DNA from 2 places in the Listeria marthii genome. Region 1 is predicted to be linked to the other one. Evidence: predicted binding sites of a transcription regulator. Region 1 holds the regulator's gene; the other holds the start of a gene.

What was found. The regulator LexA, encoded in region 1, represses DNA repair genes until DNA is damaged. The targets are predictions, from matches to a motif close to CGAACATATGTTCG.
Region 2: the regulator LexA is predicted to act here: its motif matches at 2,063-2,076, upstream of HCJ55_RS02480 (carbohydrate kinase).

Annotation. Positions count from the first base shown of each region.
Region 1 covers NZ_JAASWB010000003.1:404,570-410,768, reverse strand. The annotation lists gene HCJ55_RS07395 (methionine gamma-lyase family protein) at 1-685, shown strand, start outside; gene HCJ55_RS07390 (MerR family transcriptional regulator) at 889-1,257, shown strand; gene glnA (type I glutamate--ammonia ligase) at 1,328-2,662, shown strand; gene HCJ55_RS07380 (arsenic transporter) at 2,795-4,090, shown strand; gene HCJ55_RS07375 (GNAT family N-acetyltransferase) at 4,148-4,645, opposite strand; gene lexA (transcriptional repressor LexA) at 4,676-5,290, opposite strand; gene yneA (cell division suppressor protein YneA) at 5,447-5,776, shown strand; gene HCJ55_RS07360 (DUF896 domain-containing protein) at 5,873-6,103, shown strand.
Region 2 covers NZ_JAASWB010000001.1:486,052-492,250, forward strand. The annotation lists gene HCJ55_RS02475 (pseudouridine-5'-phosphate glycosidase) at 16-927, opposite strand; gene HCJ55_RS02480 (carbohydrate kinase) at 924-2,042, opposite strand; gene HCJ55_RS02485 (pseudouridine synthase) at 2,175-2,876, opposite strand; gene HCJ55_RS02490 (LLM class flavin-dependent oxidoreductase) at 2,949-4,271, opposite strand; gene HCJ55_RS02495 (glutaredoxin family protein) at 4,268-4,534, opposite strand; gene HCJ55_RS02500 (LLM class flavin-dependent oxidoreductase) at 4,527-5,522, opposite strand; gene HCJ55_RS02505 (amino acid ABC transporter ATP-binding protein) at 5,519-6,199, opposite strand, start outside.

The sequences.
Region 1 (6,199 bases):
AAAAGAAATGATTGCTTTTGTAAAAAATATCAATCCAAAAGTAATCGTTTTTGTCGACAATTGTTACGGAGAATTCGCGGAATATTTGGAGCCTACAGAATTTGGGGCTGATATCATCGCGGGCTCTTTGATCAAAAATCCTGGTGGCGGTTTAGCGAAAACAGGTGGCTACATTGCAGGGACAGAAGCGCTAGTTGATTTATGCGGTTACCGCCTGACTACTCCTGGAATAGGCAGGGAAGCAGGCGCATCGCTCTACAGTTTATTAGAAATGTACCAAGGTTTCTTTTTGGCGCCGCATGTAACTGCTCAAGCAATCAAGGGGGCACGTTTCACGGCTGCGATGTTAGCTGAATTTGGTGTAGAAGCTGATCCAGTTTGGGACGCACCACGGACAGATTTAATCCAAAGCGTTTCCTTCCATGATAAAGAGAAAATGGTCGCTTTTGCTCAAGCTATCCAAGCAGCTTCCCCGGTAAATGCCCACGTTTTACCAATTGGGGCTTATATGCCAGGCTACGAAGATGACGTGATAATGGCAGCTGGGACATTTATTCAAGGTGCAAGCTTAGAACTAACAGCAGATGGTCCGATTAGAGAGCCTTATCAACTCTATGTACAAGGTGGTTTGACGTACGAACATATCAAAATCGCAGTCACTCGGGCAATCGAAAAAACATTATAAACAAGTAACATTAATATTCAAAAAATAATTTTAAATTTTTTACCGTGCTTTCATTAGTCACGGTTTTTTTATGTCGAAAAGCCTGGTATAGAAGGGATTGTTATTGATGTTAGATTATCTTACATAAATTTGACAAAACATCTGACGTACATTATAATGCTACTATCATCAAAAAAATAATTATGTTTTGAGGAGGAGTTGTCGTGAGTGAAAAGGAAATCCGGAGATCAATGCCGCTGTTTCCAATTGGGCCTGTAATGAAGCTAACTGATCTCACCGCTAGACAAATTCGCTACTATGAAGACCAAGGATTAATCCATCCAGCACGTAATCAAGGAAATCACCGTTTGTACTCACTTCAAGACATTGATGTTCTGCTAGAGATAAAAGATTATTTGAATGATGGTCTGAATATTGCGGGAATTAAGAAAATGTACCAAATGCAACAAAAAGAATCAAAAGAACCTTTAACAGATGATGATGTACGCAAAATACTTAGAAAAGAAATGCAGCAAGCAGGTCGCTTTGTGAAGCAAGATGCGACAGGGAAACAACAATTACCAAGGTTTTAAAAAGACAAGAAGAGGTATTTACTTTATTTAGAAGTTAATATAATTAGATTATTTAGGAGGAATTTAGATTATGGCAAAATATACAAAAGAAGACATTTTCCGCTTTGCAGATGAACAAAATGTAAAATTTATTCGTTTACAGTTCACGGATATTTTAGGAATAATTAAGAATGTGGAAATTCCTGTTAGCCAACTAAAGAAAGCACTAGATAACAAAATCATGTTTGATGGTTCCTCCATTGAAGGCTTTGTACGTATTGAAGAGTCGGATATGTATTTATTCCCAGACTTAGACACTTGGGTGGTATTCCCTTGGACAGCTGAAAAAGGAAAAGTTGCAAGAATGATTTGTGACATTTTTAATCCTGATATGACACCATTTGCAGGTGACCCACGCGCTAATTTAAAACGTGTACTTAAAGAAATGGAAGAGCTAGGATTTACAGAGTTCAACTTAGGACCTGAACCAGAATTCTTCCTATTCAAATTAGATGAAAATCGTCGTCCGACATTAGAATTAAATGATAGTGGTGGTTACTTCGATTTAGCACCAACTGACTTAGGCGAAAACTGTCGCCGTGATATCGTGCTTGAACTAGAAGAAATGGGCTTTGAAATTGAAGCATCTCACCATGAAGTAGCACCAGGTCAACACGAAATTGACTTTAAATACGAAGATGCCGTTACAGCGTGTGATAGCATTCAAACATTTAAGTTAGTTGTTAAAACAATCGCTCGTAAACATGGTCTGCATGCGACATTTATGCCAAAACCACTATTTGGTGTTAATGGTTCTGGAATGCATTTCAATATGTCTCTATTTAATGAAGAAGGCAATGCTTTCTACGATGAAAATGGTGAACTTGAATTAAGTCAAACAGCATACCATTTCTTAGCGGGAATGTTAAAACATGCTCGTGGATATACAGCTGTTACAAACCCAACAATCAATTCGTTCAAACGTTTAGTTCCTGGATATGAAGCACCATGTTACATCGCGTGGTCAGGTAAAAACCGTAGCCCGCTTGTACGTGTTCCAAGCTCCCGCGGACTAAGCACTCGTCTGGAATTACGTAGTGTGGATCCATCCGCTAATCCATATTTAGCAATGGCTGTACTACTAAAAGCTGGTTTATCTGGAATTAAAGATGAATTAACTCCTCCAGCACCAGTTGACCGTAACATTTACGGCATGAACGAAGAAGAACGTGAAGCAACTGGCATTTATGATCTTCCAGAAAGCTTAGGCCATGCTTTAATCGAACTTGAAAAAGACGATATTATTAAAGAAGGTTTAGGTGAACACATTTTCGAACACTTTATTGAAGCAAAAACAATCGAGTGCGATATGTTCCGTACGGCGGTTCATCCATGGGAACGCGAACAATATCTTGAAATCTATTAATAGTCAAAAGCTCGTTTCCTCATCGGGGGAAACGAGTTTTTTTGTGCGGAATCGGAAATCAAATAGTTGATGTTTAGTTGATAGAGGCATATATTTAAAAATGTCTAAGTAAAAGAAGGGAAAGAGGAAGAAATGCAAATTACTTTAGCTATTTTAGTTTTTGCAGTAACACTTTTATTTGTTATTTGGCAGCCGAAAAACTTGTCAATTGGCTGGTCAGCTTGTGGTGGGGCGTTACTTGCTTTGTTATTTGGCGTGGTTACTTTGTCAGATGTAGCAACGGTCACAGGGATAGTTTGGAATGCCACACTCGCGTTTATTGCCATTATTATTATTTCGCTTATTTTAGATGAAATTGGATTTTTCGAGTGGGCGGCCCTGCACATGGCAAGATTGGCAAAAGGAAACGGTTTGTTGATGTTTGTGCTGATTTCGATTTTGGGTGCTTTGGTTGCGGCGCTTTTTGCTAATGACGGGGCGGCATTGATTTTGACGCCGATTGTTTTAGCGATGGTACGGGCGCTAAACTTTGATGAGAGAAAGGTGTTTCCGTTTATTATTGCTGGTGGATTTATTGCGGATACCACGTCATTGCCACTTGTAGTCAGTAATTTAGTTAACATTGTTTCGGCTGATTTCTTTGGAATTAGTTTTTCGCAGTATGCGCTCATTATGTGGATTCCAACAGTGTTTTCCTTGGTGGCGAGCATTGGTGTTTTATACCTATATTTTCGCAAAGCATTGCCTAGAAAATATGATGCAAGCGAGATTCGAGAGCCAGCCTCTGCGCTTAAAGATAAGAAAATGTTCCGTATTTCGTGGGGGATACTTGTTATCCTCGTAGCCGGCTATTTTTTGAGCAGTTTTTTAGCTATTCCTGTATCGTTTATTGCTTTATTAGTCGCTTTAATCTTTTTGTTAGTTGGAGCTAAGAGTCATTCAGTATCAACTCGTTCTATTATAAAAGGGGCGCCTTGGAATATTGTATTTTTCTCCGTGGGGATGTATGTGGTGGTGTATGGTCTGCAAAATGCAGGAATCACCAAATTATTAGCAGAAGTTATTTCTTATGTCGCTAATTTCGGCCTATTTGCTGGTACGATTGGAATGGGCTTTATTGCTGCGATACTATCTTCTGTCATGAATAACTTGCCTACTGTGATGATAAATGCGCTAGCGATTGATCATACTTCGTTTACTGGAGTGATGAAAGAAGCATTGGTATACGCCAATGTTATCGGATCTGACTTGGGGCCGAAAATAACACCAATTGGGTCACTTGCAACTTTACTTTGGTTACATGTGTTGGCTCAGAAAGGTATAAAGATAAGCTGGGGTTCCTACTTTAAAATTGGCATTGTAATAACGATACCAGTATTATTTATTACGCTTGTGGGTCTCTATATTTCCTTGTTAATTTGGAACTAAAAAATCCCTGTACACCAATTGTACAGGGATTTTTTATGCCTTATAAAGAACATGTGGTCAAAGTGGATCTCCATTTACTAAGGCTGGATGATTGAAAGTAGCTATTTTAGTTAAGGCGATTTTTTTCATTACTTGTTCTGAAGGCTTATTTAATGTTGCTGTGAAACTATATATTTCCTCAATCGAGGTGTGCTCGTTAGCATATGCAATTGCGCCTAGTGCAGCTTCTGTAGCATAGCCTTGATTCCACACTGTCTTTTTTAAACGCCAACCAATTTCGATACAAGGTGTAAAATCTGCTTCGAAAGTAGCCTCATGAAATCCAGTAAATCCAATGAATTCTCCAGTAGATTTTTCTTCGATTGCAAAAAGGCCGTATCCGAGTGAAGTTAGTTCTTTTTGATTTCTATCTAGCAGTGCGTCGCTTTCTTTTGTAGTTAATAGAGCTGGGAAGTATTTCATCACTTCTTTATCTGCGTTCAGTTGACTAAAAGGAAGGTAATCACTTGCGATATAATCTCTTGCAATAAGTCGTTCGGTTTCAAAATAAATCAAGCTAACACCCACCTGTTCTAATCAATGAAATTAGCGAATATCTCTATAAAGCCCGATTACTTTACCAAGAATAGTTACGTTATTTAAAAGGATAGGTTCTAGCGCATCATTCTCAGGTTGTAATCTAAAATGATTCGCTTCTTTATAGAAACGTTTACAGGTTGCTTCGTTTTCGTCGGTCATTGCAACCACGATTTCGCCGTTTATTGCAGAACTTTGTTGTCTAACGATTACTTTGTCGCCATCGAGAATTCCGGCGTTAATCATACTTTCACCGTCGATTTCTAACATAAAGACATTGGTTTCACCAGCTGCCATGTATTCTGGTAGTGGGAAGTATTCGTCAATGTTTTCAACCGCGGTAATAGGCATTCCGGCTGTAACCTTACCGATAATAGGAATATTTACTACATTAGGCGTTTCCGCTTCATCTTCTAAAGATAATATTTCAATCGCACGAGGCTTTGTTGGGTCACGTCTAATTAGGCCTTTACCTTCAAGGCGAGCTAAATGTCCATGAACAGTTGAGCTGGAAGCGAGACCAACAGCTTCACCAATTTCCCGTACGGAAGGTGGATAACCTTTTTCTTTTACTTCTGATTTAATAAATTCATATATATCTTGTTGGCGTTTAGATATTTTCATGGTTTCACCTCATTGAATTAATGGTTATTTTATAATTCAAGTATAGCAAAAGAAAACCCAATATGCAAACAAAGGTTCGTTTTTTTATTGACAAGTGCGAACAGTTGTTCTATAATATAGAAAAGCGAACATACATTCTTTTTGGAGGGATTATTAATGACTTTGAAATTAATTTGGGATAAATTTTATGTTTCTATTATATTTGTACTTACTTGCATCGTTCTGGGGATTATTTTAATGTGTACAGTAGTTGGCGGGGGAAAAGACTATTCAGAAGTAAATGTAAATGAAGGTGACTCATTATGGGCGATAGCAGACAAATACGCAGGTAAGAGTGATATGGCTAAAGCGGACTTCGTTTCCTGGGTAGAAAAAGAAAATAATCTTTCGGATGGTCATGTAGAAGCTGGGGATTCTGTTGTAATTCCAGTCCACAAAACAAAGTTGTTAAAGAGTGACAGCACGATTCAATTAGCAAACCAGTAAGGTCGATTTAGTGGCCATTTATGATATAATAGTAGAAAGTAGCGTTTTTTGCTGCTTTCTTATTTTTTATAATTTTGAAGAAAAGGATGAAGTATTATGCTAGAAAAAGCTAAAATAGATCGTATCAATGAACTTTCTAAAAAGAAAAAAGCGGGAACTTTAACTGCCGCAGAAAAAGTAGAGCAAGATAAATTACGCAAAGAGTATATAAAATCATTTCGTACCCATATGAAAGGTACGATTGAGAATACGACAATTATTGACCCGAATGGAAAAGATGTAACACCGCACAAAGTAAAACAACTCAGAAAAAATAAGAACCAATAATTAATACCAAATAAACATTTTCGAGCAAATGAACAAAAATACCAATCAATTAAGCAATTTAAAGCAATTATTAGTTGTGTAAATTGTTTTTTAGGC
Region 2 (6,199 bases), on a different contig from region 1:
ACAGCTCTGTAATTATTAGATGTTTTGGTATGCTACGGCGATTTGTGTGCCGATTAATGCATTGTGTTTTACAAGTTCGATGTTTGCTTCAAGGCTCTTACCATCTGTTAGCTCTTTTACTTTACCAAGTAGGAATGGTGTAACATCTTTTCCGTGGATGTGGTTTTCTTCTGCTTCTTTAAGAGCAGTTTGGATAACATCGTTAATTACTTTTTCATCCATCGCGAATTCTTCTGGAATAGGATTTGTAATTACTGCGCCACCTTCGATTTGAAGATCCCATTTTGCTTTAAGGGATTCTGCGATAACTTCTGGAGCATCTGCACGTAACGTTAATTCTACATCACTTGAACGTGTGTAAAATGCAGGAAGTACGTCTGTTTGGTAACCAATTACTGGAACGCCTTTCGTTTCTAGGTACTCCATTGTTAAGTTTAAGTCTAGGATTGATTTAGCTCCGGCACAAACTACGGCAACATTTGTTTTTGCTAATTCTTCTAAGTCAGCTGAAACGTCCATTGTTGTTTCGGCACCACGGTGAACGCCGCCGATTCCGCCAGTTACGAAGATGCCAATTTCTGCTAATTCAGCACAAATCATTGTTGCTGCTACAGTTGTTGCACCTAATTGTTTCGTTGCAATAAGATAGCCGATATCACGACGAGAAACTTTTGCTACATTGCTACTTTTAGCGAATAGTTCTAATTCTTCGTTGGAAAGTCCGATTTTAATTTTCCCGTCGATTAATGCGATTGTTGCTGGTACTGCGCCGTTATCGCGAATAATTTGTTCCACGTCGCGCGCCATTTCCACGTTTTGTGGGTAAGGCATACCGTGAGAGATAATAGTTGATTCTAAGGCTACGATAGCTTTTCCTTCTGCTTTTGCTTGTTTTACTTCTTCGGATAATGATAGATAATTTTTCATTTGAATTCCTCCAGATCTTTTTGTAGTTGGGATGTGGATAAATTTTGACGAACAGTGTACTCAGATTCGAGTGTTCGTGCAGCATTTACACTCCCCGCTTTTAAAATTTCTTGTAACGCTTTTCCTTCTAACCATGCGTAGATAACCGCGGAGCAAAATGCGTCTCCCGCTCCAGTAACATCTACAATATTTTCAATCACAATTGCTGGTTCAAAAATGATACCTTCTGCTTTGTTTGCTGCAACTGCACCTTTACTGCCATTTGTGACGATGACATTTTTCACGCCTAGATCTAACCATTTTTGTGCAGCTAAGCGCCAGTCTTCGTCGTTTTCGATAGTCATTCCTAGGTGCGTTTCTGATTCATCTCGGTTGCAGATTAGCCAAGTCACGTGATCAAGACTTTCTGGTAAATGAGACATTTTTGGTGAAGACACGGGAACTAGGACCAAAGGGCTGGAATTAATCTCGGCGAAACTGCCAAGATATTCTAATGTTTCTTTTGGACAATTTAAATCAGCAATGATGGCACTCGCTTGACTCAGCAAGCCTTCATTTTTTGCAAGTACATCTGGGGTTAAGTGGTCGTATGCATCCATGTCCGCTAATGCAACGAGCAGATCTCCGTTGTTTTCGAGTACTGCTGTATAAGAACCTGTTGCGATGCTTGGGAATGCCGTGACATAATCTAAGTTCATATATGTATTACTGGCATTTTTGACAGCTTCCCAGTCGGAGTCTGTTCCACAAGCAGTGAGTAATATAACTTCTTTGCCAAGGCGGCCGAGGTTTTCACCGACATTTCTAGCAACTCCGCCAGCACTTTGCGTTGAGCGCACTGGATTAGATGTAGCCAGTTGGGCCTTGTCTTTAATGTAAAACTTCCGATCGACATTCGCTCCGCCTATGCAAACGATTTGTTTTGCCTCATTTAAAATATAGGCTTTTCCTAAAATACGACCTTTTTTAATCAGGCCAGAAATCAGGTTCGCTACTGTCGGTCTTGATAAATCAAGTATATCAGCAAGTTCTTGTTGAGAAATGTAAGGATTTTTACGGATGGAATTGAAAATTATCTCTTCCTTTTCGTTCATTTTCGCTTTATTATTCTCCACGATATAATGCACCTCCATTCCAAACTTTTGTTTTAATTTCAAACACATGTTTATTATATATGTAAATGCTTTCTTTTGCAAACTAAAAAACGAAAATCCACTTCTTTTTAGGAAGAAAATTTTCGTTTAGGTTTATTTGTTTTGAAGAATAGCTAATTCGGTTTCAGTTAATGGGCGGTATTCGCCAAGTTCAAGCGACTCGTCTAATTGTAAATTACCCATCGAAATTCGTTTTAAATAACTGACTGTTTTGCCACGGGCGGCGAACATTCTTTTTACTTGATGGAATTTGCCTTCTTGGATAGTTACTTTTATTTCGTTTGGCGTGATAATTTCTAGGCGTGCGGGTTTGCAAGTGTAGCCGTCGTCGAGTTCGATTCCTGCTGCGAAAGCTTCTACATCAGTGGCAGTAACATCGCCATCAATTTTAGCATAGTAGGTTTTATCGATATGCTTTTTTGGTGAGAGTAAATTGTGTGCGAGTGTGCCGTCATTCGTAATAATCAGTAAGCCTTCTGTATCTTTGTCTAGCCGGCCGACTGGAAACGGATCAGTGAGCGTGTCTTCTTGGGCAAGCAAATCGATGACGGTTTCTGACACATTATCCTCGGTTGCACTCACGACATTTTGTGGTTTGTGGAGCATGAAATAGACGAATTCTTGGTAAACGACTGGGGTTCCGTGGACGGTTACTTGATCTTTGTCCGGATTCACTTGTGTTTTGCTATCTTTCTGGATTGTGCCATTAACGACAACTGCCCCGGATTTAAGTAGTGGTTTCACTTCTCTACGACTCCCGAAACCTGTATGGGACAATAATTTATCTAAGCGCATGGTTTAGCTCCTTTTTTCTTTTATTGTAACAAAAAAACGAAGCTTCCTCAAAGGCGCTCCGTTTTCTTTCTATTATTTAGTTTCAACAGCTCGTTTATTTTGAGGTATTGTTAAGCCGAGATTGCCTCTTAATGTCGTGGCTGGATACTCGTTTCGGTACAAACCTCGACTTTGTAAAAGAGGAATAACTTGTTCAACAAAAGTTTCAAATGTTCCAGGAATGTCAGATGCGATAATAAAGCCATCTGCGGCCTCATTTTGGAACCAAACTTCGATTAAATCGGCGACTTGTTCCTTCGTTCCGATGAAAGGTGTTTTTGGTGTCGCTGCTTCGGTCGCTACTTGGCGAAGGGTTAGCTGACGTTCTTTGGCTTCTTTTTTGATTCGATCTGTCGTACTTTGAAAAGCATTTTTGCCAATATCGCCAAGGTCTGGGAATGGCTCATCCAAATCGAATTGGCTTAAATCATAGTCATCGAAATAGCGTGCCAGATAAGTGACGGCGTTTTCGATTGGAATAAGATTGGCAAATTCGGTATATTTAGCTTCTGCTTCTTCCAAAGTATCGGCAACTATCGGGCTAATTCCCGGGAAAATCCGGATTTCCGCTGCATTTCTGCCAGCTTTTTCAGCACGTGCTTTTACATCTCGATAAAATTCGACAGCTTCTTCCAACGAATCTGAATGAGTAAAAATGGCTTCTGCATTTTGAGCAGCGAAATCCCGTCCTGTACTAGATGCGCCGGCTTGGAAAACGACTGGCTCGCCTTGTTTGGAGCGCCCGATATTTAACGGACCTTCGACTTGGAAATAATCGCCTTGATGATTTAAGCGATGTAATTTCTCGGGATTAAAAAATTCGCCGGTTTCTTTATTATAAGTGAACGCATCTTCTTCCCAAGAATTCCAAAGTCCGCGAACCACTTTTAAATGTTCTGCTGCAATGGTGTAACGATCGCTGTGGGTTGGGAGATTTTTCTTGCTATGGTTTCGCGCGGCACCTTCTTGCGGAGAAGTAACTAAATTCCACCCCGCACGGCCACCACTAATGTGATCGAGCGAAGAGAGTTGTCTTGCAAGTGTAAATGGTTCTGTGAATGATGTTGAAAAGGTCCCAACAAGGCCGATATTTTCCGTAGACTCAGCTAATGCGGATAAAATCGTAATCGGTTCAAAACGGTTAAGAAAATGCGGAATCGATTTTTCGGAAATAAAAAGACCATCTGCAATAAAGACAAAACTAAATAGCCCTTGTTCGGCAATTTTGGCGCGTGTCTTATAGAAATCTAAGTCGGTGCTTGCTGCAGGGTTGATGTCTGGGTGGCGCCAACCGTCTGTTGTTCCGCCAACACCATGGATAATTGCGCCAAACTGGATCGTTTCTTTTCTAGTCATTTTACTTCCTCCTTTTCAAATAAGGCTTTTTCTAAATAATCGATGCCGATTTCGGTAACTGCGTGATACGTACCTTTTTCAATGTCGCCGATTTCTACGACTGGAACATGGCGAATGCCGTATTTGGCTTGTAATACTTCACGTAAATAGTCATGTTCGGTGACGTCGATATCTTGGAAGACAATTTTTTGCTCGGTTAAATAATCTTTCACATCTTTACAATAGTGACACCCTACTTTACTCCAAACGACGACATTAGCCATGGACAACTTCCTCCTTTATCGATTCACTTAATAATTGGTACGAATAGCGTTTTATTTCAGTTGATTTGACCGGTGTTAAAATGACAAAATCTTGGATATTATATTTTTTTGAAAGTCGCTTAATTTCCGCCCCGACTTCTTGTTTTGTTCCTATTATTGCGCCAATTCGTTGGGTAATAAAGCGATATTCTTGGTTGATATCTTTCACGAAGGCTTCGGCTTGTTCGAGCGAGCCTACATTGACTCTACGTCCGTCCGCAAGCTCGACTTTGATTGACTCTCGCTCTGGTATGTGCCGATCAGCTGCGACTTTAGTTTCCGCAACCACAACAATTGGTGCTAATTGAAAACTGGCTTCCGGATTAATTTGGTACTGTTCAAATGTTTCGCGCGCTTCTTTTAAGACGCTCTCATCTCCGTTAATAAAATAAGCGAAAACGAAAGAAATTCCTAGCTCCGCGGCTTGTTTCGCGCTTGCTGCACTTCCTCCGAGTAAAAAGATTTCTAGATTATTTGCAGGAAGTGGTTTTGCTTCGATAGCCGCATCTGATTTGTGTGTCACAAAACTAACTAATTCTGCCAATTTAGCATCAAATGTTTGGACTGGTTTAGCAAAGTCTTTTTGGAGGGCGTCAGTTGCTGGCTGGAAACCACCAGGTGCTTTCCCAACACCAAGCGAAATCCGTTCTGGAGCTAAATTTCCAAGCACATGAAATTGCTCGGCGACTTTATACGGACTATAATGTTGCAGCATCACACCGCCAGACGCAAGCTTGATTGTGTTCGTTTTGGCAGCGATGTATCCTAGCAATACTTCTGGTGCTGACCCAGCTATTTCATCTGAATTATGATGCTCAGCAACCCAAAAACGATGATAGCCAAGTTGTTCCGCGAGTTGCGCAAGTTCTACGGTATTTTGCAAAGTTTCACTTGGATTCTCGCCAGGATTAATAATACTTTGGTCCAAAATGCTAAATCGAATGGTCATATGACACGCTCCTTCTTCACTTCTTTAATTTCATATAAATAATCCGCTGAAACTCGGTGTAAAAAGCGTTTAGTTCGCTCTTCTTTTGTATGATTAAACACTTCGTCAGGCGTGCCCTGTTCGACAATTAATCCGCCATCCATAAAAACAACTTGATCCGCGACTCGTTTTGCGAATTCCATTTCATGAGTAACGACAATCATCGTTGCACCGGCCCGCGCAATCTCTAACATTACTTCTAAAACTTCACCGACAAGCTCCGGATCAAGTGCAGCAGTTGGTTCATCAAACAAAATGACATCTGGATTAATCGCGAGTGCCCGGGCAATCCCGACGCGTTGTTTTTGTCCGCCAGAAAGCTGGGAAGGATATGCGCTAAATTTATCCGCCAAACCAACTTTAGTGAGCTCCCGTTCGGCAATTTCACGCGCTGCTTTTTTCGGGATTTTTCTCGCAACAATCAGTCCTTCCATCACATTTTGAATGACCGTTTTATGCGAAAAGAGATTATATTGTTGAAAAACCATCGCGGTATTTTTTCGTAGTTGCAACACTTCTTTTTTAGATGGTTTTTTGCAGTTAATTATTTGGTCGTGCATCGAAATTTCGCCATTTTCGGGTCGTTCCAGTAAGTTTAAGCAACGTAAAAAGGTCGTTTTCCCAGAACCACTTGGACC